Regions from separate parts of the Rossellomorea sp. GQ25 genome, predicted to be linked through region 3. Evidence: riboswitches for the same ligand, from Rfam matches in the RefSeq annotation. Region 3 holds a riboswitch; each other region holds the start of a gene.

Region 1 (6,139 bases), on a different contig from region 3:
CAGGGAGATATTCTGATTGATGGAGGAAACACATACTTTGAAGATACAATTCGCCGCAATAAGGAACTTGGTGAAAAAGGAATCAACTTCATCGGTGCGGGTGTTTCAGGCGGAGAAGAAGGCGCTTTATACGGTCCTGCTATCATGCCGAGCGGTCAGAAGGAAGCATACGAGTTAGTCGAGCCTTTCCTGACAGCGATTGCGGCCAAGGTAAAAGGCGATGCGTGCAGTACATATATCGGTCCGGATGGATCAGGCCATTATGTGAAAATGGTACACAATGGAATTGAGTACAGTGATATGCAGCTTATCTGTGAAGCGTATTATCTTATGAAAAATGTATTGGGTTTAAGCGCTACAGAGCTGCATGAAATATTCAAAGAATGGAACGCGGGGGAGCTCGACAGCTACCTGATTGAAATCACGGCGGATATTTTCACAAAGGTGGATGAAGAAACAGGAAAACCCCTTGTTGACGTGATTCTGGATACCGCAGGGCAGAAAGGAACAGGGAAATGGACGAGTATTTCTGCACTGGAATTAGGTGTACCCTTATCGATCATTACTGAATCTGTGTTTGCCCGTTTCATCTCTGCCATGAAGGAAGAAAGAGTAAAGGCAAGTAAGATCTTAAGAGGACCACGAAATAAGGAGTTCTCCGGTAACAAAGAAGAGTTTATCGAAATGATTCGTAAAGCGTTGTACTTAAGCAAAATTTGTTCATATGCACAGGGTTTCGCCCAGCTTCAATCTGCTTCGGATGAGTATAATTGGAGCCTGAAGCCCGGCGAAATTTCCATGATCTTCAGAGGTGGATGCATCATTCGTGCAGGCTTCCTCGAAGAAATCAAGAAAGCGTATGATCGTGAACCGGGATTAACGAATTTACTACTTGATCCATATTTCAAGGAAATCGTTGAAAACTATCAGGAGGAAGCGAGAGAAGTGGTGGCTACAGCGATTAAATTAGGTATCCCTGTGCCGGGTCTTGCGAGTGCTATAGCATATTATGACAGCTATCGCTCTGAGTCACTGCCTGCCAACCTTCTGCAAGCCCAACGTGATTATTTTGGAGCCCATACGTATCAGCGTGTGGATAAGGAAGGGACATTCCATACGGATTGGTTATCTAAATAAGAATAGTGCCCTGTGGGAATCCCACAGGGCTTTTGATTAATGTATTATTCTTTGCTTGATGAGTCATCTTTCGTATGATGCTTATTTTTCTCGTCCTGCTGCTCTTTTTTTAAGTCATCGAGGGGAATTGGATCCACATTTTGCTCACTTTCATGCTGATCGAGAATGCCGTCATGATCTTTATTGATTTGTTCTGGATTGTCATTTTTCCTCTTCGTCATTATCTTTCATCCTCCCTTAATGAGTCGTTGTTGTACCATACCCTTCGTGAGCAGAGAAAAACATCGGGGGATAGAACATAAGAAAGCCACCTATCGATATAGGTGGCTTTCTTTGATAAAAGTTTAGATTTTCACATCAACTTTAGCATTTTTCTTTAAATCTTCTACATGCTGAACAAGTTTTTCTTGTTTTTTCTGTTGCTCTAACTGAGTCTTAATTTGAGGTTTCACTTCTTCAAACTTTGGTGCATCCTTTGATTCACCCTGACCTTGCTGGCTCGCATACTGATCGTAAAATTTCTTCATTTCATCTTCAGAGACTTCTTCTACTTTGATTTCTTTCTCAACGTAGTTTGTGTATTTGATGTTTTCAGCGATTTGGGTTTTTAACTCGTCCATCGTAAATCCGGCTTTTTTCATGGCATCTTCAAATTTCTTTTCATCACCATACTGCTTTTTAACTTCTTCCAGTTGTTTATTGATTTCATCTTCTGACGCTTTGTAGCCTTTTTCATCGGCCTGCTGCATAAGGAGTGTTTGTCCAACCAGGCTATCAATTGTTTGTTCCTTGATTTTCTTTGCTGCATCTTTACTTGTTGGGTCTTGCCCCATCTGTTGATATTGCATTTGTGATTGAGTCAATACGTTATTGAAATCTTCCCCATTAATTTTTTCGTCGTTTACAATGGCAACGATCTTATCTCTTTCAACCTTTTGTTCATCCATTTTCTTCTGCATTTCTTCCATTTGCTTTGCTTGTTCTTCCTGAGCCTGTCCATCGCTTTTTTCTTCTGTTTTGGCTTTATCGTCAGCTTGTTTTTGGCTCTCCTCGTTCGAACCGCAAGCGGCTAGTCCAATCGTTAGTAATGCTAATAGTAAAGTCGTAAATAATTTTTTCATAATAGACTCCTTTCAGAACTAAGGTGTGATTTCGAAAAAAATCACTTAATGCGCATTTTAAATGAAAAACCCGTAAAAAGAAAGTATTTAAGCTGAAAAGTATTGATTGTAATAAGGTTGAAATACAGTAAATTACTTATATGTTCCCTCTTTCACTATAATGTATGCGATTACATTTGACTGACAACTGCCGGCTAGAAATGAAAATGTAAGAAGACTTTCACCTATGCGTTCAATCTAAGTAGGTAAAAAAAGAGACTGTTTAAATCGAGGTCTTCCTCCATTTAAACAGCCTATAAAAAATATTGGGGACCAAAGAATACTGTCAAACAACCTTCTATTTGAATTATAAAGAGTGGCTACTTTTTCTTCAACTAACATTTAGGAAGGTGTCGGCTGACTAGTGTCCTTATGAAGGTAGTATTCAATCTTCTCCTATTCTTTTCATGCAAAATAATAATTATAAGCATATTTTAATGGAAGGGTTTTCCTTCCTTTTGTTGAACTAGTAAACAGAATAAATGAAAAGGAGAGAGACGATGAGGCAATTAGTAAGAATCGGGACTATTTATATTCCAGTAAGGGATGTACAAAGAGCATGCATATGGTATAAAGAAAAATTAAACGCGAATGTGAATTATAAGGATGAGGACAAGGCAATCCTAGACCTTGCAAATCAAAGTTTCTTCCTGGTGGGTGCTTTGGATGAAGAAAGCAGTAATTTTTTTGATAAGTACGAAAACAAGAAATTTTCCATCACTTTTGAAGTAGATGGTTTAGTAGCATTAAAAGAGTTGAGAGAAGATTTAGTTCAAAAAGGAGTCGAAGCCGGGGAGATTGAAAACAGGGGGCATAATGGACGAAATTTTGTATTTTCCGATGGGGATGGCAATCTTTTCGATGTTTGGAGCGAACTGAGTCCGCAGTTTAAAGAAGCATTTAATCTCTAAATAGGATTATCACACATAAAATAGGGATTTGATTGTGAATGCAATGACCATTTTACAACTCTTGACTTTAAGAGGGTAATAGAGTGATACTATTAAAAGATTTCAACTTCTAAACGAAATAAATAGTTTCACTTGTAAATTCATTTTTAATCGTTTATGATGGTACAGAACACAACATTTTGTGTTCTGTTTAATTATTTTAACTATATATTGATTATAACCTGTGAATTGGGTGTCTGAATGGACTTAAAAGGGAATCCGGTGTGAATCCGGAACTGTCCCCGCAACTGTAAGTGCTGACGAAATAAGGAACTGCCACTGTCATATAGGATGGGAAGGCCTTAGAGTAGGGTGAAGCACGAGTCAGGAGACCTGCCTTGTTTATCACGTGTTATCTTCTTCGGGAATTGGGAGGATAAAGCGAGGATTGGAATAGTCCCTTTAGTCTATTCATATATCTTTCGTACATAAAAGCCTATCCTTCAGAAGGATGGGCTTTTTTTGAATCCTTCCCACACTGTATAAATTGGGAGGAATGATGATGTCAATCGTATCACAGTATCAGCGGACAACAATGGAAGCAAAAGCGATTCTTACAAATCTCCACAGTCGCTTTCCGCAACTTCATTTTAAAGAATTTGATGAAAAGACTTTTAAGTATGCAGACGCTCAATCTGAAATGAGTAAAGAAAAGCTTTATCATTTCATGATCCTCACGGCAGTTGAACGGATCTCTGCCCATGAACCTGATTGGACGTATGTAGCTGCAGAATTATATTTAATGAAACTTTATCGTACAATCGCTCATTCAAGGAGAGTTGAAGAAAGCATGTTGTACAATTCCTTTTATGAATTAATTCAAGACTTGACTGATAGGAAATTATATACTCCCGCACTATTGGATTCATATTGCAAAGAAGAAATTGAAACTTTGGGGAGGATCATGGATTCATCTAAAGACCATCTGTTTACTTACATAGGGATCGTCACATTATCAGAGCGGTATTTAACTAAGTCCCATGATGGTAAAATCCTTGAATTACCTCAGGAGCGATTGCTGATCATCGCCATGACACTCTTTATGAACGAACCCCGTGATAAGCGTCTGGTGCTTATTGAAGAAGCTTACTGGGCACTGTCTAATTTGTATATGACGGTTGCGACCCCTACGTTTGCCAACGCCGGCAAAAGCCATGGTCAGTTATCAAGCTGTTTTATTGATACGGTAGCCGATGATTTAAGAAGTATTTATGACAGCAATACAGATGTTTCCACACTAAGTAAAAACGGTGGGGGTCTCGGTATCTATCTGGGGAAGGTCCGGAGCAGAGGAAGTAATATCAAAGGCTTCAAGGGAGTAAGTTCAGGTGTTATTCCATGGATGAAGCAATTAAATAACACAGCAGTATCCGTTGATCAATTAGGGCAACGTCAAGGAGCGATCGCTGTTTATTTGGATGTATGGCATAAGGATATTTTTCCTTTTCTTGATACACGCTTAAATAATGGAGATGAAAGGCAGCGTACTCATGATCTTTTCACTGGAGTAAGCTTACCGGATTTATTTATGGAACAAGTGGAGAATAGAGGGGATTGGTACTTATTTGATCCTCATGAAGTGAGGGTGGTCATGGGGTATTCCCTGGAAGATTACTATGATGAGAGTGAGGGAGAAGGTTCGTTCAGGGATAAGTATTGGGAGTGCGTAGAATGTCCTGATCTTTCCAGGGAAGTCGTTCCAGCAATTGAAATTTTCAAGCGGATCATGATTTCCCAGCTCGAAACGGGAACGCCCTATATGTTTTACCGTGATACAGTCAATCGGCTAAATGCCAATCAGCATAAGGGAATGATTTACTGTAGTAATTTGTGTACCGAAATCGCCCAGAATATGAGTGCGACCGTCATGGAAGAAGAGGTCATAAAGGACGGGAAAATCATTACCTATAAATCTCCCGGAGATTATGTCGTCTGTAATCTGGCATCTGTTTCTTTAGCCAAAACAATCATGGATGATGAGTTGGAGAGAGTCGTGTCCATAGGAGTGAGATTACTTGATAATGTCATAGATATTAATAGACTTCCAGTCCTGCAAGCCCAACTGACAAATCAACGCTATAGAGGGATTGGATTAGGAACCTTTGGCTGGCATCACCTCCTTGCATTAAAAGGTTTGAAATGGGAGAGCGATGAAGCAGTTGATTATTGTGACTCACTATACGAGGATGTTGCTTATTACACGATAAAAGCCAGTCATGAATTAGCGAAAGAAAAAGGCTCCTATCCATATTACAATGGTTCCGACTGGTCGACTGGAGAGTATTTTTCAAAGAAAGGGTATTCTGGACCGAGGTGGGATACACTCAGGGATGATGTTTCTTCACAAGGAATCCGAAACGGATATTTAATGGCGGTTGCGCCCAATTCGTCCACTTCGATTATAGCTGGCTCTACAGCAAGTATAGATCCCTTATTCAGATTGGAGTACTCGGAAGAAAAGAAAGATTATAAGATTCCTGTTACAGCACCTGATTTATCACCTAAGACGACCTGGTATTACAAAACGGCTTATAACGTAGATCAGCACTGGAGTATTAAACAGAATGAGAAGAGACAGCGACATATAGATCAAGGAATATCGTTTAACTTGTATGTGCGGAATGATATCAAGGCGATAGAGTTACTATCTCTTCATTTAGATGCATGGAGGTCAGGATTGAAAACGACCTACTATGTGAGATCAACATCCGTTTCAAATTTTGAAGAATGTGAAAGCTGCCATAGCTAACTGGGAGGAAGATGATAACGTGAATGGATTAAAGCAGCGAATCTTAATAGATTCTGAGGCACCAAATAAATCTACTGGAATTGTAAATGGACAAAGCTCGAATATATTAAACTGGGATGATGTCAGGTTCTCATGGGCCTATC
Region 2 (6,139 bases), on a different contig from region 3:
CCTTTCCCGCAAGGCATCGATTCTTGGATCCAGGGCTGTTTCATTTTCATAATCTTCTGCTTTGATATCGCCTTTGAGCAATCCGATGGCTGTGATGTACTGCAAACAATGATCGCGATCCGCAGGATTATGAAGAGGACCTGTTTTATCAATGATGCGTATAGCTGATTCATGTGTCATGATCTTAATTTCATCGATTTCGTCAAGTCGGTTAATCACTGATGGGTGGAGCTTGACCGCACACTCAGCTGCTGTCTGGGCATGGAATTCTGCCGGATAAGATACTTTGAACAGTATATTTTCCATTACATAGGATTCAAGTGGACGTCCCAGCACCAATTCTTTTTTATTGAAGAGTATATCCTGGAATCCCCATCCAGGCGCTGAAAGCCCGGTTGGATAGCCCATTTCGCCTTTTACAGCCATCATTGCCAAGTGAACGCCCCTACTTGTTGCGTCTCCTGCTGCCCAGGATTTTCGCGAGCCTGTATTCGGTGCATGTCGATATGTTCGCAAGCTTGAATTGTCAATCCATGCATTCGATAACGCATTTATGATTTCCTGACGAGATCCACCCAACATCTTCGTGACAACAGCTGTCGTTGCGATTTTCACAAACAGAACATGATCGAGCCCTACACGATTCAAGCTATTTTCCAACGCCAGTACTCCCTGAATCTCATGGGCCTTGATCATCATTTCGAGCACATCCCGAACTTGTAAAGGTTCTTTCCCATCCGAAATCCGTACTCTGCTTACATAATCCGCTACAGCAAGAATGCCTCCAAGGTTGTCAGATGGATGTCCCCATTCCGCAGCGAGCCACGTATCATTGTAATCCAGCCAGCGGATCATGCACCCTATGTTGAATGCCCCTTTCACAGGATCAAGGACGAAGGACGTACCGGGCACACGAGTCCCATTAGGTACAATTGTCCCAGGTACGACAGGGCCCAGAAGCTTCGTGCATTCCGGGTATTTCAAAGCGAGAATTCCGCATCCAAGCGTATCAAACAATACATAGCGTGCCGTTTCATATGCTTCCGTACTTGTGATGTCTCTATCTAATACGTAATCGGCTATTTCTTCCAATAACACATCGGTTTTCGTCGTTTCGCTCGTTTTTAGCATGAGATACCTTCCTTTTCTGTTAGAAGTTATTTATGATATAAATGGGTATTCGCCAAAATATCCATTTGCATCAGGCGGGCGACGTTACAACTCCCCAGTTGTTTAATTAAATACACGTCGCTCGCCTGTATAATGTACTCGCGGACGGAAGAGTCGATTATTGGTGTGCTGCTCTATCACATGCGCACAAAGTCCGACTGTTCTGGCACTAAAGAAAATGGGAGTATATAGTGGAATCGGTATCCCCAACATCCAATAGACCGGAGCTGCATAATAATCAAGATTCGGATAGATCCCTTTCTCTCTCTCCATTACTCTCTCTCCAGCTTCACACATCTCATATAAAAGGTGGTCGCCTTTTACATCACATAGTTCTTTTAACGCTTCCTTCATCATGAATGCTCTTGGATCCATCTTCTTCATATACACACGATGCCCAAATCCCATGATCTTTTCTTTTTTCATCATTTTCATTTCGAGCAGCTCTTCAAATGTTGCCACACTGCCTGCTTCATTAAGCATGTACATAACCGCTTCATTCGCCCCTCCGTGCAGGTTCCCTTTTAAGGAAGCGACAGCACCGGTTAAGGCACCGTATAAATCAGAATGAGTAGACGCAATCACCCTCGCCGTGAAGGTGGAATTCGGCATCTCATGCTCACTATAAAGAACTAAAGAACGGTCAAATATCCTTTCTTCCAGTAGAGAGGGGACTCGCCCAGTGATCATATAAAAGAAATTTGCACTATATGAAAGGTTTTCGTTTGGACGGACCGGCTCCAATTGGTGAATGATCCGGTAGCTATTCGCTACAACGTTGGGCACCATTCCAAGAAGTTGATAAGCTCGCTCTTTATTCACGGGTAATGAACGATCATCGAGTTTGTTGTCATATCCAGCAAGTGCTGATATTCCCGTTCTAAGCCCATCCATGGGATGCGTATTTCCCGGAAGCTGTTTGAATATTTCAAGCAGTTCCCCAGGTATTTCATACTCACCCTTCAACATCTTTTCCATCGCTTCTTTCTCTGCAGTATCCGGCAAACTCTCTTCCAGCAGTAGATGGACAATATCCATGTACTCTTTAGATTGTGATAGTTTAATAAGGTCATAACCCTGGATGACAATCTCACTTTGTACCGTATCTAAAAACGAGATCTTGGTTTCTGCTGCAACAACACCATCAAGTCCGGGGAAAAATTTTTGTTTAGCTTCCAATTATCTCTTCCTCCTATCTCCAAATAACTCTTCACTCATTTTGTTGTAAGCCCTTTCAAGATTGCTCAGACAAACTTCTTTTTCTTCTCTTTTTTCTATCCGCATCATGATTTCTTTTGTCAAACGCTGATAATTGGAAGAAAGCATAAGTGTCTTTTCTCCACTGAAGTTGTTCATAATGCACGTTTTGAAGTAATCGGTAAAATACTCAACTGTTCCAAACAAAGAAGTTCACCTCGAATCCGTCTTGTTTAAAAATGGACAATAAAAAAACAACTTCTAAAAAGAAGTTGTTAAGATCGAACTGATGCTTAAATAAACATTTTCTGCTCCCCCAAAAAGCCAAAACAAAAAATGTTGATCACTCGTTCGCACTTAACACCCCCTATCCTCGTAGGTATTGATGTGTGCTGAAACAGGCAGGTCTCCTGACTTATGATCATCACTCTCCGAACCTTCCCATCTTCAAGTTTCTAAAGACAGTGGCTTTTCGAATCGCTCCCAAATACAGTTGCGGGACAGCGTCGGGCTCTAACCGAACTTCCCTATTAAGTAGAGGATCGTCATATCCCTCTACACCTGCTTCTACACGTATTCAGTTTTCCAATCAAACATATCAAATATTTCTAAAAATTACAAACAATTTTATTTTTTGACATATTTTCCTTTCTAAACCTGGAGTTTTTTTGTATGGGAAAAACTACCCAACTAATCCTTATTCAGCATACATTACTTCCCATATAGCAAACTTAACAAAACCTTAAATGAAACTGGTTTCCAACTTCCTTCCCTTCAAATAATTTAAATTTTTCGTTTAAAATGTTTGAATATTGAGATAATGGTTAGTATAATAGAAAAAAGGTCAAGGAGTTGATTTTTCATGAAGAAGTATTTGCTAAATTCACCACAGTCCGAGGTACCCGGCATAGACTCTCTTTTTGCAGAAATGATTTTGGACAAGGCCCTGCTAACATTCCGGAAAGAGCAACTCGAGCAGAAAATCGACCAATCTTTACGTGATCGAAACAAAGAAGAATTCCTGCGGTTGACGGAGGAGTTAAATCAGATCCGTAAAGATCACGAGGAAAAGGATGTAACGGTATAAAAGATTTATTGGATATAAATAAGCCGATTGGTTTCTATTGATAAGGAGGACAATGCTCTTGCTGATTATGGCAGGGGCATTGTTTTTTCTTTTGACTGAACACTGCGCTCTGACCCCCGGCACCCTGACGCTTTAACGTACCCTAATGACCTATTTCCCTCCGTAATCATGACAAGTTGTTGATTTTTCTTTATACAAAGAACCAAAAGGACGGTTTACTTGCCTCATCAGCAAGCGAACCGTCCCTCTCTTTCAAATCAATCCAGCTCCCGGACCTCAATCGGAATCAAAGTCCGTTCAATCTGCTCCCGGTGAGCCTCGTATCTCTCCGGAAGCATCAAGCTTTCCCCCATCGTGTTCCTCTTGATTATCTTCATCACTTCGGTATTCCAAAATATCTCCCGGCTGACATTCTAAAGCCTTACAAATTGCCTCTAACGTTGAGAATCGAACGGCCTTTGCTTTTCCATTTTTTAAGATCGAAAGGTTTGCCATCGTGATTCCAACCCTCTCGGAAAGCTCTGTTACGCTCATTTTCCTTTTAGCCAGCATCACATCAATATTGATTATAATCGTCATTGTTTTCACCTCAGACCGTTAAATCATTTTCAGATTTGATATCGATGGCATTTTTCAGTAGCTTCTGAAGAACAGCCGCAAAGACGGCAATCACCGCTGCACCGAAAATAAAGATCATTCCGATCAATATGATACCAGGGGCGTCATCAACCTCCGCCAGAATGTAAAAGAGCGGCATCGCTGCCACATATATGAGACTGATGGCAATGGCACATTTTTTTATAGTCTTTAAAGCTTTTACGGATAATTCAGAGAATGCATTGTTCTTATCGATAAAGCTTAATAGTTTAAAGGCTTGAAACAATGCGATGAAAAACGGTATAGCGGATACATACATAATGATTAGAATGCCATACACCACATATGCAAGCTTCGAATCACTTTCTGCTACATCCATAGCTAACCAAGGTAACCCCAAGACGCATAAAGCAACAATTGGAGTCCCGATAAGAAAAACAGCAATCTTTAAAAAGAGTGTTTCCCTTTTCATAAAAAGCACCTCGCTTATTGATTATTGATTTTACTCTACCACTTTATTTATTGTTTATCAATAAATATTTATTTATAATTAATAATATTTTTATGGTTATCGTTAAACAAATATTCATTTCGAACAAAAAAACTGGAGTCTGCCCCCCGGCACGCTGACACTTTAACGTGTGGAGACCGGACCCCAATTCCCCATTTAAGTAATAAATTCGAAACCCGTTGGCTTATGAAATGGCATTTTACATTCTCTAAAAACGAAATTAATGTTTGAAAAATCGTCGGGTAAACCTACGATACAATGTATGTATAGGATGTATGCCCCCTGGAGCCTCCTCCTTCGTTCCGGCAATCGTAATCCTCTTCTCCATCTACTAATAGGTCAAAAAAGGTATGCTCTAAGAAACTCTCTGGGAAACTCATTGGAAGCATCAGTATCATTCTTCTGCTTCTTTTAGAGCAAACTCCAAAAAATATCGATCTTTATCTCTACTCATCGTTTCCTCCTTATTACTCTTCCTTTAACCAACTATCTACCAATTATTTCAAAACCCTTCAACTAACTCAATGACCTTTTATAAAAAAAGAAGCTTACCATATTACAGATAAACCCCCTTATATGAAATAAGATTCCTTTTAAGAATTGATTACTCTTTTAACGTAGTGTTCACTGACTTCTTTAATGGCAGAAGGAACATCCTTAATATCTATGACAGTAGTTGCGTTCGCGCTTATCGGGTGTTGTCCTACACAAACACTAAATTTTGCGTTTTTAAATAATTCTCCATCGTTATGATCATTTCCAAATGCAATAAACTCGCCTGGAAGGACACCTAAACGTCTCAGCCCCTCCAGCTTATGTATTCCCGAAGGACTAATATCGATCAATGCTTCATTGCCGTGCTCATATATTTGTACAGGAAGATGGTCCAGCTTCTGTGTGATGGCTTGGTCTGTTGTAAATAATACGATTTTCGTTATCTTCGTCAGGTGAGCCAATTGCTTATTTACAGCGCGTTTTTCGGGGTCAAGATTACGAAATATCGGATGATGGGCATCTCCCGTATAGCTGTAATCCCAGTCACTGTCAATCAAATACGTGAGCTGGTTTTCTTCGATTATCTTTTTTATAGAATCTGTCACTTCAGGTGTGAAAGAATGTACGCTCATATTCTCGTTTTCGTACGTAAAGGCACCATTTCCTCCAACCATCCGGAAATGTCTGTATCGTTTAGGCAGAACAGGTAATAAATCACGAATAGGACGGGCAGAAGCAAAAATAATTTCGTGTCCTAGCTCCCTGCAGACATCTAATGCTTCACAAATTTCATCACTCAATGGTTCTCCCTTAAAACAAATCGTTCCATCCAAATCAAATACAAAAATCATTTTCTTCACCTCAATTTTAGTGTAATTTCGTGATTCGGTTATTTCTCTTTGACAGGCAAAACAACTGAAGAATATACGGAACCATTTATTTCAATATCCATTCTCCATTTCCCACTGTCAGGAAACCACAGCGTCACTGGTTGTTCCTTATCCCGGGAATGGGGTAACGCTATCGGTTCTTTTTTTCCGTGTCCATCGTGAGTGAATAGAAGGCGCACTTTATCTGCACCT
Region 3 (6,139 bases):
AAGGAAGTAAGTGTCTATGGTCATGCCCTACTATCCTTCTTAGAAAATGAGGGATTACAAGCCCCACAAATCCAATTGTACCTGAAACGGCGACAGCCGCTCCCGTCAGGATACTACCTGCAATTAAGATGAGGAGTTTTCTTTTTTGTACGGATATTCCGATATGATGAGCTTGTTCTTCACCAAAGCTCATACCATTCAGTTCCTTGCCATTGAGAAACAACACTATCACTCCAATTAAGAAAAAGGGGAATATAATCGTAATGTAATCCCACCCTCTCATGGATACACTTCCAAGAAGCCAACCGATGATCTGTCTTAATTCCTCTCCAGTCAGGGCAATCATTAAAGATATAAGGGAACCTAAAAAAGAACTGAAAATGATTCCTGTTAATATGATGGTTTCTACCTTCATGGTTCTTTCAACCTTCTGTGCAAACCATAATACAAAGAACACGGTTATAATCGAACAAAGAATACTGAGAAAGGGAAGCGTAAACTTCCCAATGAACGGAATGCTCCAATTAAAGAACAACGTAATAACAGCGCCGACCGATGCTCCTGAAGACACACCCAATGTATATGGATCAGCCAGCGGGTTGCGCAATAGTCCTTGAAAAGAAGCTCCTGCAATTGCTAAGGAGCTTCCAACCAATAATGCCAATAATACTCTGGGCAATCTTATTGAGTACACTATATTTACAAACATTGGATCAATTTCTTCCGGTAAAGGGTATCCAAGCCATTTAGCTCCAACGATGAACAAGATATCCTTCGGTGGGACAGAGACGGTTCCAATCGAAATACCGGCAAAGAGAGCGAATAGTAAAAACGATACAGCCAACCCGTATGTTATCCAAATTTTATTCTGCAAATAACTCCGGATAGATCGACTTTGCAATTTCCTCTACTCCTTCAACTAATCTCGGACCAGTACGTGTGACCAGATCTGAATGCACGTCATGGACATCTTCATTTTTCACAGCGGTTACATCCTTCCAACCTTCTCGGCCCATCACTTGTTCTTTAGGATTTTCACTATAAAAACCATAGGTTGTAATGATGACGTCAGGATTTGAAGCGATGACCGCTTCTTGGTTAACTTGGACCCATCCCTTCTGATCACTCATCACATTTTCGGCATTTACAAGTGAAAGCATTTGATCAATAAAAGTATTTTTCCCTGTCGAATATATGTCAGGTGAAGGTGAAACCTCTACATACACGTTTTTCTTTTCAGTTACCCCACTGACTTTTTCCTTAATGGATTCTAGATCCGCTTTCATCTCAGAAATGACGGATTCAGCTTCATTTTTCTTGCCGACCAATGTGCCGATGTTTTCCATCGTGGTGTACACTTCCTCAAAGCTATTGGCATCACGGACGATATATATCTTTACCCCTGCATTGCGAAGTTGTTCTAACCCCTCTTCTGCCGACACAGCAGAGGACTCATGAGCAAGAACCAAATCCGGATTCAGACTGATAATCTTCTCAACGTTAAATTCCATTCCACCTATTTTTTCTTTCTCCGCCGTTTCTTTTGGGTAATTATCAAAATCTGAAACCCCAACAATTTCTTTGTTTAACCCTAACTCAAATAAGATTTCTGTGTTGCTTGGAATCAATGAAACAATATGCTTAGGTTGCTCATCCAGCGTGACTTTATTATTCAGGGCGTCGTTTATTGACAAAGGAAAAGCAGATTGTCCCTGACTGACTTCCCCGCTATTTTTTTTCTTTTCTACACTTTCACCATCAGTACCGCATGCTGAAAGTAGTCCTAGAGATAATATTAGTGCAAGAATGATTTTGAATGTGTGTTTCATGCGTTTTCCTCCTGTTATTGAACTTATTCCAGACAAAAAAAACATCTCCAGTGGGACTAGAGATGTTGTGTAAGATGCATAAAAAGGTTTTGGACCGTTAACCATGCACATTACACCTTTCTATCCGCGTAGTTTGGTGCGAAAGACATTAGGCAGGTCTCCTGGCTCATGGTCATTGTTTGCTGCACCTTCCCATACCTATTGGTATAGTGGCATTCATACAGCTCACTTCCATTTACAGTGGCGGGACCGCGTTGGAATTACACCAACTTCCCTATTATGAAGCAACAAAGTTTGCTACCGAAACCTCCGCTTCACCTAATCTCGTATCATATGTAATAATTGTTGCGTTCACATGAATTATACACAAGTTATCATCGTTAGTGAATTGATTTTTATGAATTTGTTGAAATTTGCGGGATGATTGAACCTGCATAATGTAAGTTGATCGTGTGCTTGGGCAACCGAATAGGAAAAGAGCTTTGGATTATGTGAGTTAAACCATATAGGCAAAGAGTTTGAAGCTAATTGATTGTCGCTTCCTGCCTTTCATGATAGAATCTGTTTCAAGTTATCGCTTTACTACTTTAGAGTGGCACATTTATAGGAGGTTTTCGCAATGAATGAAAAAAAAGAGGTTGCTACTTTTGCCGGGGGTTGTTTTTGGTGTATGGTAAAACCATTTGATGAACTACCGGGTATTATTGACGTAGTATCAGGTTATTCAGGGGGCCATCTTGAAAACCCTACCTATCAGGATATTAAAGCCGGTAACAGCGGACATTATGAAGCTGTTCAAATCACCTTCGACCCTGCTCTCTTTCCCTATGAAAGATTATTAGAATTATACTGGCCGCAAATTGACCCCACTGATGATGGAGGACAATTCCATGACCGCGGTGACCAGTATCGCACAGCTATTTTCCATCACAACGAACATCAAAAACAATTAGCAGAAAACACGAAGAAGGAAATAGAAGAAAGCGGACGATTCAAAAAACCAATCGTCACACAGGTTCTCCCTGCCTCAACCTTCTACCCGGCAGAAGAATATCATCAAAAGTTCTACAAAAAGAATCCCGATGAATATAAACAAGACCGGGCGAAATCAGGTCGTGACGAATTTATTGAGAGTCATTGGGAAAACCCAAAAGCTTAAAGGCTTTAATAAAATTTATCCTACCGAGAGAATGAAAAAAACTCCTTTCGCCAAACTAATTGGCAGAAAGGAGTTTTTATATGAAGAAAAATGATCACGTTAAAGAACATAAAGTGCAAGTCGTTGGATATGAAGGTCCAGGGAAACTAGTGAACTTCTTTGATCCCTATCCAGCTGAAGACGAGGCGAAAGTGAATAATTCAGATACGGTAGATAATCATAGTTCAAAATGAAAGTGAAAATAAATAAGGTGATGGTTATCATGAATCAAAGCATTACCTTTCTTCTACTTTATCCAATAAAATGGTTTACCTTCATTTGTTCATCTAAGATCCATTCCGCCGTAAGTTGTCCAGAAAGCGTGACCGTTGGTACACCTCCACCTGGATGGGTTGAACCCCCCACAAAGTACATATTAGAGAGCACTCTGCTCTTATTCGGAATCTTGAACCCTCCGTTAAGCTTTCAGTCTGTGACAGTACCATAGATCGATCCACCATTTGCCCCATAAAGGGTTTGAAGGTCGTTTGGAGTGAAGGAATATTCGTATTCTATATGATCCCTTAAATTGGTTACGCCCTTTTTCGACAATCGTAAGTCATATCCTTCTGAGGCAAGACGGATCGCTGTTGACATACCTCCTAATCCTCCACCTCCTACTATTACTTTCTTATTCATTTCATTTCCTCCTCACGAGAAAGATCGTTTTCGACTGAACGCCTATTCAACTTTCCATTTGCCCATTTTGTATGACCCCAAAAAAATTTGACATGAATTAATACACACAAAACATCCAATCCTGATGAATAAGGGTATTACCTATAACGAAAATGGTTAAAATGTCGGTAAAATCAAAAGATTTGAGGGTGAAAAAATGTTTATTTGGTTATGGTCTGTTATTCTTACCGTTTTCCTTTTTACTAGAATCCCTACAGTCAAAAAGTCCATTCATGTAAGGAATAGTTTTCTCGTAAAAAAATGCTCCATCATCATTCCTGCCAGAAATGAAGAACTGACGATTGGAAATCTATTAACGAGTATTCAGAAGCAATTTATTCAGCCGTTTGAAGTGATCGTTGTAAATGATGGATCGAAGGATCGAACGAAGGCTATAGCTGAAGGGTTCGGAGCAACAGTCGTCGATACTCCTCCTCTTCCAAATGGATGGAACGGAAAATCTTGGGCTTGTTGGAATGGGGCGGAAGCATCAAAGGGTGAATTCTTACTGTTTGTTGACTCAGATACATGGTTCGAGCAAGCAGGACTTCTTAGAATATGCGAGACTTATCAACGACAACAATGTCAGGGAGTTCTGAGCATTCATCCCTATCATAAGATGAATAGTGGATATGAGACATTATCCATGATGTTTCATTTAATGGTATTCGCCGCAACAAGTGTCACCCATCTCCTTTCCGGATTGGTCAGACCTTCGGGTGGGTTTGGTCAGTGCTTCCTGTGTTCAAGAGATGTATATCAGCGAATCGGTGGGCACGAAGCAATCAAAGGAGATATGGTGGAGCATTTTGCATTAAGTCAACGTGCAAAAAAAGGTGGAGAATTAGTGGAAGCAGTCAGCGGAAGCAATGCCATATCCATGAGAATGTATGGGAACGGTTTGAGTGAGTTATTCCACGGGTGGTCGAAGAGTTTCGCTTCCGGGGCAAGATCGACAAACATCATCCTTTTGGGACTATCTTCTATGTGGATTATCTCTCTCACTTCTTTTGTCATACATTCGCCGGAAATGGTATGGACAGACCCATATATTTATATGATTCAGTACTTTTTTTTAAGTGTTTACTTGTATTTCATCCTTAGTAGGATTGGAAATTTCACCATTTTTGAGACGCTCTTATTTCCAGTCCATATTCTATTTTTCCTGATGACCTTTTCCCACTCGGTGTTTACAACATTTTTTACGAAAAACACAAAGTGGAAGGATCGATACGTCTATTTAGAGAAAGGGAAGGATGAAAAGATGAAATGATCATCCTTTTTAATATTTTTCGCATGGGTAAGTATTCATTTCGTTGTTTCCTTTTTGACATCCGGATTGACCCCCAAACAACTCCAAAGGTTGTCCCCCATCTTTCAGCCTCTTGAACTGAAAGCCGGGGGTGGCATGTTTCGGTTTTTGAAGATTAAAAAATGGAAGAAATAAATACCTGGTGCAGGGGGATGGTTTCGTGGTGGTGTCAATATGAATGAAATCGGTCTCTCTTCTCAACAGGGTCGGATCGCCTTCCTTCTCGAATTGAATTGTGCCGAATTATCCCACTGGTTGCAAATGATACCGACACCATTCTTTTTCATTCTAAATAATGGAGTCGAGTCCTGGGTAATGTTCCTATAAGGGAATTTTATTTAACCTACCCCTTATTCTCGTGCAGCCCTACAATCGAATAAGTATCGTAAAGATAATGGTTCAATATTCTCCGTCAAAATCTCGCCCATCAGGGAATCTAAGTCCCCACATTTCTAACCATTTTACAAATAGTGAATAAATTTTTAAAAATTAGACCATTTTAAATGATAAGAACCGAGGAAGTCCTCCACTTCAATAGCCATACATCACCCGATTTGCTCGGTTCCCTCTTCTAGTTCCCTCCTTCTTCCATATAACCCATATGTAGATAATTGTCGAACAAATAAGTCTCTTCTTTTTCTCATCATTATGCTAAACTAATTGCATCAATTATGAGGAGGAAATAACATGCAAAAAACGTTCAAAACACTTTCAACATTTCAAGGAGGAGTGAACGTTTAAGTTCCTTATACATGAAACGACGCTCCTTCTTCCGGGACAAATAGTACAACATTAGGAAGCAGGAGACATATATGGACAAACGAACGATTGCATCCTATAATATCCGGATGCTATTTTGGATTTCTTTTTTTGGTACGATCAGTTTTCTTCAACCAGTCTTGACTTTATTCTATTTTGAAAGAGGATTAACTTCTTCTCAAATTTTGATTCTACTCATGCTTTGGAGTGGAGCTGTTTTAATTGGAGAAGTTCCAACCGGAATGTTTGCTGATCGGTTTGGGGCAAAGTATTCCTTTTTATTTGGATCTGTGCTTAAAATCCTTAGTATTGTGTTTCTTTTATTTGCCTATGAGCCTTGGATGTTTTTCTTATACAGCTTTA
Region 4 (6,139 bases), on a different contig from region 3:
TTAGCTTTCGCTTCCCCGTCAATTTCAGCCTTGCGCGCTTCCGCTTCTGCTTTACGAGTCGTTTCGTAGTATTCGGCATCGGCTTTTGTTTTACGAACTTTTGATTCTTCTGCTTCAAGCTTCACGGCACGTTCACGTTCAAGGAATTGAAGCGTTAACTCTTCTTCTTTCACTTCTTTGGTAAGTTTGGCTTTTTCCAACTCATAGGACTGTTCCGATTTTGCTCTTGCCCGCTCTGTTTCTTCTTTGAAAGCTGCGTCTTTGATGTCCTTCTCTTTTTTCGATTGGGCAATGGTAATTTGACGCTTGTATTCTTCCTCTTTCGCTTCCTGATCGGTTTGGGCACGGTGAATACGGGTTTCACGCTCGGTGTTTGCTTCTGCAATTTCAGCTTGCTTGCGGACCTCGGCGATACGTGGACGACCAAGGTTTTTTAAGTATCCATTTTCTTCGTCTGCATCTCTTATGTCAGTTAACCCGAGTGACGTAATTTTGAAGCCCATAAGATCCAGCTGCTTCTGGGCAATTTCTGATACGTCAGCGTTAAATTTTTCACGGTTGCTGTTAATGTCTTCAACAGTCATTTTGGAAAGAATCGCACGAAGATTACTTCCCAGTACCTCGATGATTTCATCTTCAATTTCTTTTTGATCCTTACCAAGGAACTGCTCAGCATAGTTCGCAATCCCATTTAATGTGTCTGCCACCTTCACCATCGCCACTGCGTCCGCAACGATTGGTACTCCGCCATTTGTGTATACTCTCGGTGTCGATAGCTTTAACTGGAAGGATGTAAGATTAACAGGTGTGGAAGTTTGGAAACGTCTTAATCTGTACCCTCCACCCCTGATGATTTTCATGGAACGTCCTTCCTGGTCGGTGAAAATATTTGTTTCCTTCTCAGGATCCCCCAGTTTAGGTCCTGTAATGATCAGTGCCTGGTTGGATCTGGCTGTACGATAACGAAACCTCATCCAGAAATAATAGGCAATTCCTGCAATAGCAGCAATAACCAGAACAGGAATCAAGAACATAAAAAATCCGATAATACTTAATGATTCTAGCATTCTGACAACCCCTCTCAACATTTTCTATAAATCAGTCGAGCAACTGATTTAATATTTAATAAAATTGCTAGCTGCAATACTATCTACGGAAGAGTGATAGAAAAGTTTCAATAATTTAGGTGAATCTCCTAATTTTATATAAAAAAGCTCGAACCTTTAAAAAGTTCGAGCTTTCATACTATAAAAACCAGCCGTGTATCGCCCCTAACAGGGTAAATATGATGAGATGATCTCCAATCGCGATAAGGAAGAAAGAACAGGACAGTACGGAACCGATTAAATATGATATGAACGTAATTTGTGTGATTGGAAGCTGCGGGTCGTAAATGAGCATATGCGCTGCATTTTCCAAGCGCGTTCTTTTCACATAACCTGCTGGTGTTTCACCAATCAGCCCTTTAAACATCCGCTGAAAGTGATAAGGGGGAATAGGTTGATACTTTGGCTAATTGTTCTAAGAATAAATCTTCGCTTAGATGTTGATCGATATACTCTACTACTTTACCAATTTGTCTTGTGGCATTTTTCAGATCTCACTACCTTTTTGAAAAGCACTTGTTTATAAATTTTACCCTAATCATTCTCCTCACTCACTAAGGGTTATGATAAAATAAATGCGTTCACAATTTAATCATTGCTCATTGGTGAAGATGATTTAAGTTCATTTTCTTAAAAGGGAAGTTGGTGAAAGTCCAACGCGGTCCCGCCACTGTAAGGCTGAGAATTCGTATGGATCCACTGTTTCGAATTGAAATGGGAAGGAATGCGAAATCGTTGACGCTGAGCCAGGAGACCTGCCAAATGGGAAGAACACAGAAGTTCCTACGGGAGATAGGAGGGTGTTGCGCTAATTGAGCCACATGAGGAATCACATGATTCTGGACGTTCGCTTGAAATAGCCGCATCTTCTTTTTAAAAGGAGATGCTTTTTTTATTTCGGAAATTAAACTGGGAGATGAGAAAATGGAACAAGCTTATTCGGTAGAACGTTCACGAACCATACAAACAAAATTGGTGCTGCCACCGGACACCAATCATATGCAAACGATCTTCGGAGGAAAAGTCCTTTCCTATATTGATGAAATTGCGGCACTATCAGCAATGAAGCACTCCAGCTCAGTCGTCGTTACGGCATCGATTGACTCCGTCGACTTTTTGTCGTCTGCAACAGTCGGTGATGCGTTAAGCCTCGAGGCATACGTCACTTCTACAGGCAGAACATCAATGGAGGTTTATGTAAAGGTGTTTTCTACGAATCTCGTAACGAGTGTCAAAACCCTGACGACTGAATCATTCCTGACGATGGTCGCCGTTGATGAAAATGGAAAACCAAAGCCGGTGCCAAAGGTCATTCCAAAGACAGAAGAAGAATCGAGGCTTTTCAAAACGGCTCCTTTAAGAAAAGAGCATAGAAAAAATCGTGCGCTTATTTTGTAAACAGTCGCTGATTGCTGACTATCCTAAAAACAAAAACACTCAGAGCTTATCTAGGCTTTGAGTGTTTAAAAGGGCTAGTCTATTGGATCCTAATTGGAATGAAAACGGGGTTGGTTATATAGCGGGAAGTCATTCAGGATTCCCCTCCTCTGGTGAAAGAAGTACAGGATGAACTTCAGGAAGAAAAGAGAAAAACACTATAGAGATGCTATTTGGATGTTATTGCCTTCAGACCTCCGTCTTGTTCTAAACCTATAGAATACCGAGAAAATTTTCCCTATAATGAATAATAAAATAGTTCATTTGGGGTGTAGTATGATTGAAGGTAAATTAATTAAGTTTCATCGCGAAGATTCGGGTTTGACTCAAGAGCAGCTTGCACAGGGGATATGCTCCCCCACGCATCTAAGTAAAATTGAAAGAGGAATCACAGAGTATTCCAGTGAAATTACTGATTTACTTGCAAGAAAGCTTGGAATCAATATGGATGTTGAACGTTCTCGCTATCATTCCTTACAGGTTAAGTTATCAGAATGGAACGATGCGATTATTATGATTCGAACCAATGAAATCCATCAATTAAAAGGGGAAATTGAAAAAGAACCTTTACGGTTTCTATCAGACTTCATTGTTCAATACAATCTTTTCCTGGCAAGGTATTATCTATTTTTGAATAAACATGGAAAAGCAAAAGAAATAATGGACATGTTCGAACATAAAAACTACTCTCTTTCTCCTTTTGAACAAAATTTATTGTTGCATGTCAAGGGAATCTATCATCATTCAACAAGGCAGTTTAACTCTTGCATTAAAGTATTAAAACAGATTGACGATGAATATCCGAACTCCGAATATTATTTTCATTTGGCATTAGCGTATCATTCCATTCATTCAAACACCTTTGCCTATTATTATGGGCAAAGAGCTTTGCATTTTTTCCAAAAAACATTAAATATCCTGAGGGTTATCGATTCTGAAACCTTAATTTTAATCCAATTGAATGCCAAAGAACCCTTTGATATGGAAGAAACCAAACAACAGTATGATAAGCTCCTCAGAGTCTGTGAATCCGTTAATTCCAAGGAAAGGGAACATAAGATCCATAACAATCTTGGATTCGAATATTTTAGGAGAAAACGATATTCTGAATCAAAAGAATCCTATGAAAAAGCATTAAAACTTATTAATGAGGAAACCCCTGCGTCACATTATTTGGTAACACTTAGCGGCTATATACTTGCTTGTATGAAAGGAAATTTACTTACTTCCGAAGAGCTCAATCATTTAGCGACAAAAGGACTAAAAATGGCAACTCAGCATCAGGATCCCACTTACGTATTCTTTGAGATTTACTTACTCACCCTAAAGGGAAATGAAAAAGAACTTTATGAGTATATTGAAAATACAGCTCTCCCCCATTTCAAAAAAACGGGAAGTCAATTGATGTATCAGCATTATGAAAGACAACTATTTTTATATTATGTTAAAACCGGGCAAACAGAAAAGGGTTTCCGGCTTGCATCCGATAAGATGTCCAGCGAAATAAGTTATTATGAATTAGAATAATGCTCCTTCCGAATGATAAAAGGATGACTTGTCTCTTTTTATCATTCTTTTTTTGAAAGATAGTAGATGGAACACTAGAAAATCAATTCATTTTACCACTATATTATAAGTTAATCGTCCTCTTTGCATAATATTCATCCAAACAAGCCCTTTGCAACCCCAATACCAATTCATTATTTCACAACTTTTATCCTGCAGAAACCACGGAAAATCAGTTATAGGTTAAAAATCCCACCAATTATGTAGTTCATTAGTCTCGAAGTAAACCCCCATACAAACAAGTTCAAACTCCTTTAAAATATGAATTGAACCAATATTTCGATAAATCACCATCTAATATTACAGAAAAGAGGTAGAAATGATGAATGGATCTTCCATTGCAAAGAAATCAGCTGTGATTGCATTATCCACAGGATTAATGTTATCTCCAATATCGACCTATTCCATTCCAACAGCCACAGCTGCTGATTGGGAAGCAGAAACAATTTTATCTTCTTTGACTGATGAGCAGAGACAAGCCTTACATCAATTGGAATTAACTAATACAATGGGCCTTCAAGGATTTCAACAGAGTGATTTAGCATCCGGTGAAGAGATTTCGGTTATCGTCCAATTTCAATCTAAACCGAGCAATGTAGCTGTTTTAGAAGCGGCCGTAAAAGGAAAAAAACTCAAGAAAGCGGATGCTGAGGCAAAGGTAGAGAAAGAACATAAGATTTTTAAGGAAGATGTAACAAAGCATCTATTTACTAGTAATGTAAAAGGAAAAAAGGTAGCGCCGAAAATTACCCAAATCTATAAAGACGCGTATAACGGGGTGGCGATGACACTTCCAGCCAATCAAGTAGAGCTACTGCTTAACTCCAAAGCTGTCAAAGCGGTGTATAAAAATCAGGCATTTACGGTAGATCCCGTTCAACAAGATCTCCCAAAAGATGTTGAGAGGGAAATCACAACGTCTGTGGAAAGCATTCCATTTTTAAAGGTAGATCAGTTACATAAGGAAGGAATAACGGGAGATGGGATTAAAGTCGGGGTAATCGACACGGGAGTCGACTATAACCACCCTGATCTGAAGGATGCCTACAAAGGCGGTTATGATTTTGTTGACGATGATTCTGATCCCATGGAAGCCACCTATGAAGATTGGAAGAATACGAGTGAGCCTGAGTTCAGTTATACAGGAAGTTCGTATTACACCTCTCACGGTACCCATGTATCGGGAACGATTGTAGGACAAAATGAGAATGATAGTGAAGTATCTGTTGAAGGGGTTGCCCCTGATGCTGACCTATATGTGTATCGGGTTCTCGGTCCATACGGAAGCGGCTACACCGAAGACGTCCTCGCCGGTATAGAGAAGTCGATTCAAGATGGAATGGATGTCATCAACCTCTCATTGGGTGCCGCTATTAACGACCCTTACTATCCAACCAGTACAGCCCTTAATTATGCGGTTTTAAATGGAGTCACTGCCGTTGTTTCTGCAGGGAATTCAGGTCCAAATGACTTTACGCTCGGCTCACCTGGTACAGCAGCTTTGGCTTTAACCGTAGGGGCAAGTGATGTCCCTGTCTCACAAACTACATTTACAGGACAAGGTTCCAATGGTTGGACCACCGATATTGTGAGTATGGCCAGAGGCTTCGCCCACAAGTTTACAAGTTTAGAAGAGCAAACACTGGAGCTGGTGGATGTCGGGTTAGGATATCCGGAAGATTATGAGAATAAAAACGTGGAAGGAAAGATCGCTTTCGTTCAGCGTGGTGATTTTGCTCTGAATGACAAAGTGAAATTCGCAAAAGAACATGGTGCCAATGCTGTCATTATGTATAACAATGTAGAGGGTCATATAGGTTATAATCTTGGGGAATCTGTAAACTATGTTCCTGCCTTCTCCATGACGAAAGCTGCAGGAGAAGAATTGAAAGCAGCGATCACCAGTGGGTCGACCAGTTTCACCTTCACTCATTTAGAAGAAAGTTTTACGAAAGGTGATCAATTAGCGGATTTCAGTTCACGGGGTCCTGTTAACAAAAGCTATGATATGAAACCGGAAGTCGTAGCAC

Evidence for each region. Region 3 has a riboswitch for cobalamin ahead of AC6CIB_RS01575 (ABC transporter substrate-binding protein). Riboswitches for the same ligand answer to the same signal wherever they lie in the genome.
Region 1: another riboswitch for cobalamin. It lies ahead of AC6CIB_RS16015 (ribonucleoside-diphosphate reductase subunit alpha); the one in region 3 lies ahead of AC6CIB_RS01575 (ABC transporter substrate-binding protein).
Region 2: another riboswitch for cobalamin. It lies ahead of AC6CIB_RS07490 (hypothetical protein); the one in region 3 lies ahead of AC6CIB_RS01575 (ABC transporter substrate-binding protein).
Region 4: another riboswitch for cobalamin. It lies ahead of AC6CIB_RS06170 (acyl-CoA thioesterase); the one in region 3 lies ahead of AC6CIB_RS01575 (ABC transporter substrate-binding protein).

The regions. Positions count from the first base shown of each region.
Region 1 covers NZ_JCAXEQ010000005.1:75,633-81,771, reverse strand. The annotation lists gene gnd (NADP-dependent phosphogluconate dehydrogenase) at 1-1,137, shown strand, start outside; gene AC6CIB_RS16030 (YczO family protein) at 1,182-1,358, opposite strand; gene AC6CIB_RS16025 (SurA N-terminal domain-containing protein) at 1,482-2,258, opposite strand; gene AC6CIB_RS16020 (VOC family protein) at 2,798-3,208, shown strand; cobalamin riboswitch at 3,422-3,602, shown strand; gene AC6CIB_RS16015 (ribonucleoside-diphosphate reductase subunit alpha) at 3,750-5,996, shown strand; gene AC6CIB_RS16010 (ribonucleotide-diphosphate reductase subunit beta) at 6,016-6,139, shown strand, end outside.
Region 2 covers NZ_JCAXEQ010000002.1:344,706-350,844, forward strand. The annotation lists gene prpD (2-methylcitrate dehydratase) at 1-1,131, opposite strand, end outside; gene mmgD (citrate synthase) at 1,234-2,349, opposite strand; gene AC6CIB_RS07490 (hypothetical protein) at 2,350-2,574, opposite strand; cobalamin riboswitch at 2,751-2,947, opposite strand; gene AC6CIB_RS07495 (IDEAL domain-containing protein) at 3,230-3,454, shown strand; gene AC6CIB_RS07500 (helix-turn-helix domain-containing protein) at 3,752-4,033, opposite strand; gene AC6CIB_RS07505 (DUF2975 domain-containing protein) at 4,044-4,523, opposite strand; gene AC6CIB_RS07510 (HAD-IIB family hydrolase) at 5,156-5,908, opposite strand; gene AC6CIB_RS07515 (hypothetical protein) at 5,947-6,139, opposite strand, start outside.
Region 3 covers NZ_JCAXEQ010000001.1:283,613-289,751, reverse strand. The annotation lists gene AC6CIB_RS01580 (FecCD family ABC transporter permease) at 1-901, opposite strand, end outside; gene AC6CIB_RS01575 (ABC transporter substrate-binding protein) at 864-1,829, opposite strand; cobalamin riboswitch at 1,964-2,161, opposite strand; gene msrA (peptide-methionine (S)-S-oxide reductase MsrA) at 2,449-2,988, shown strand; gene AC6CIB_RS01565 (hypothetical protein) at 3,069-3,221, shown strand; partial or broken gene AC6CIB_RS01560 (phytoene desaturase family protein) at 3,280-3,555, opposite strand; gene AC6CIB_RS01555 (glycosyltransferase family 2 protein) at 3,863-4,978, shown strand; gene AC6CIB_RS01550 (MFS transporter) at 5,830-6,139, shown strand, end outside.
Region 4 covers NZ_JCAXEQ010000002.1:73,746-79,884, forward strand. The annotation lists gene AC6CIB_RS06160 (flotillin family protein) at 1-1,067, opposite strand, end outside; gene AC6CIB_RS06165 (hypothetical protein) at 1,246-1,434, opposite strand; cobalamin riboswitch at 1,694-1,883, shown strand; gene AC6CIB_RS06170 (acyl-CoA thioesterase) at 2,031-2,504, shown strand; gene AC6CIB_RS06175 (helix-turn-helix domain-containing protein) at 2,820-4,070, shown strand; gene AC6CIB_RS06180 (S8 family serine peptidase) at 4,429-6,139, shown strand, end outside.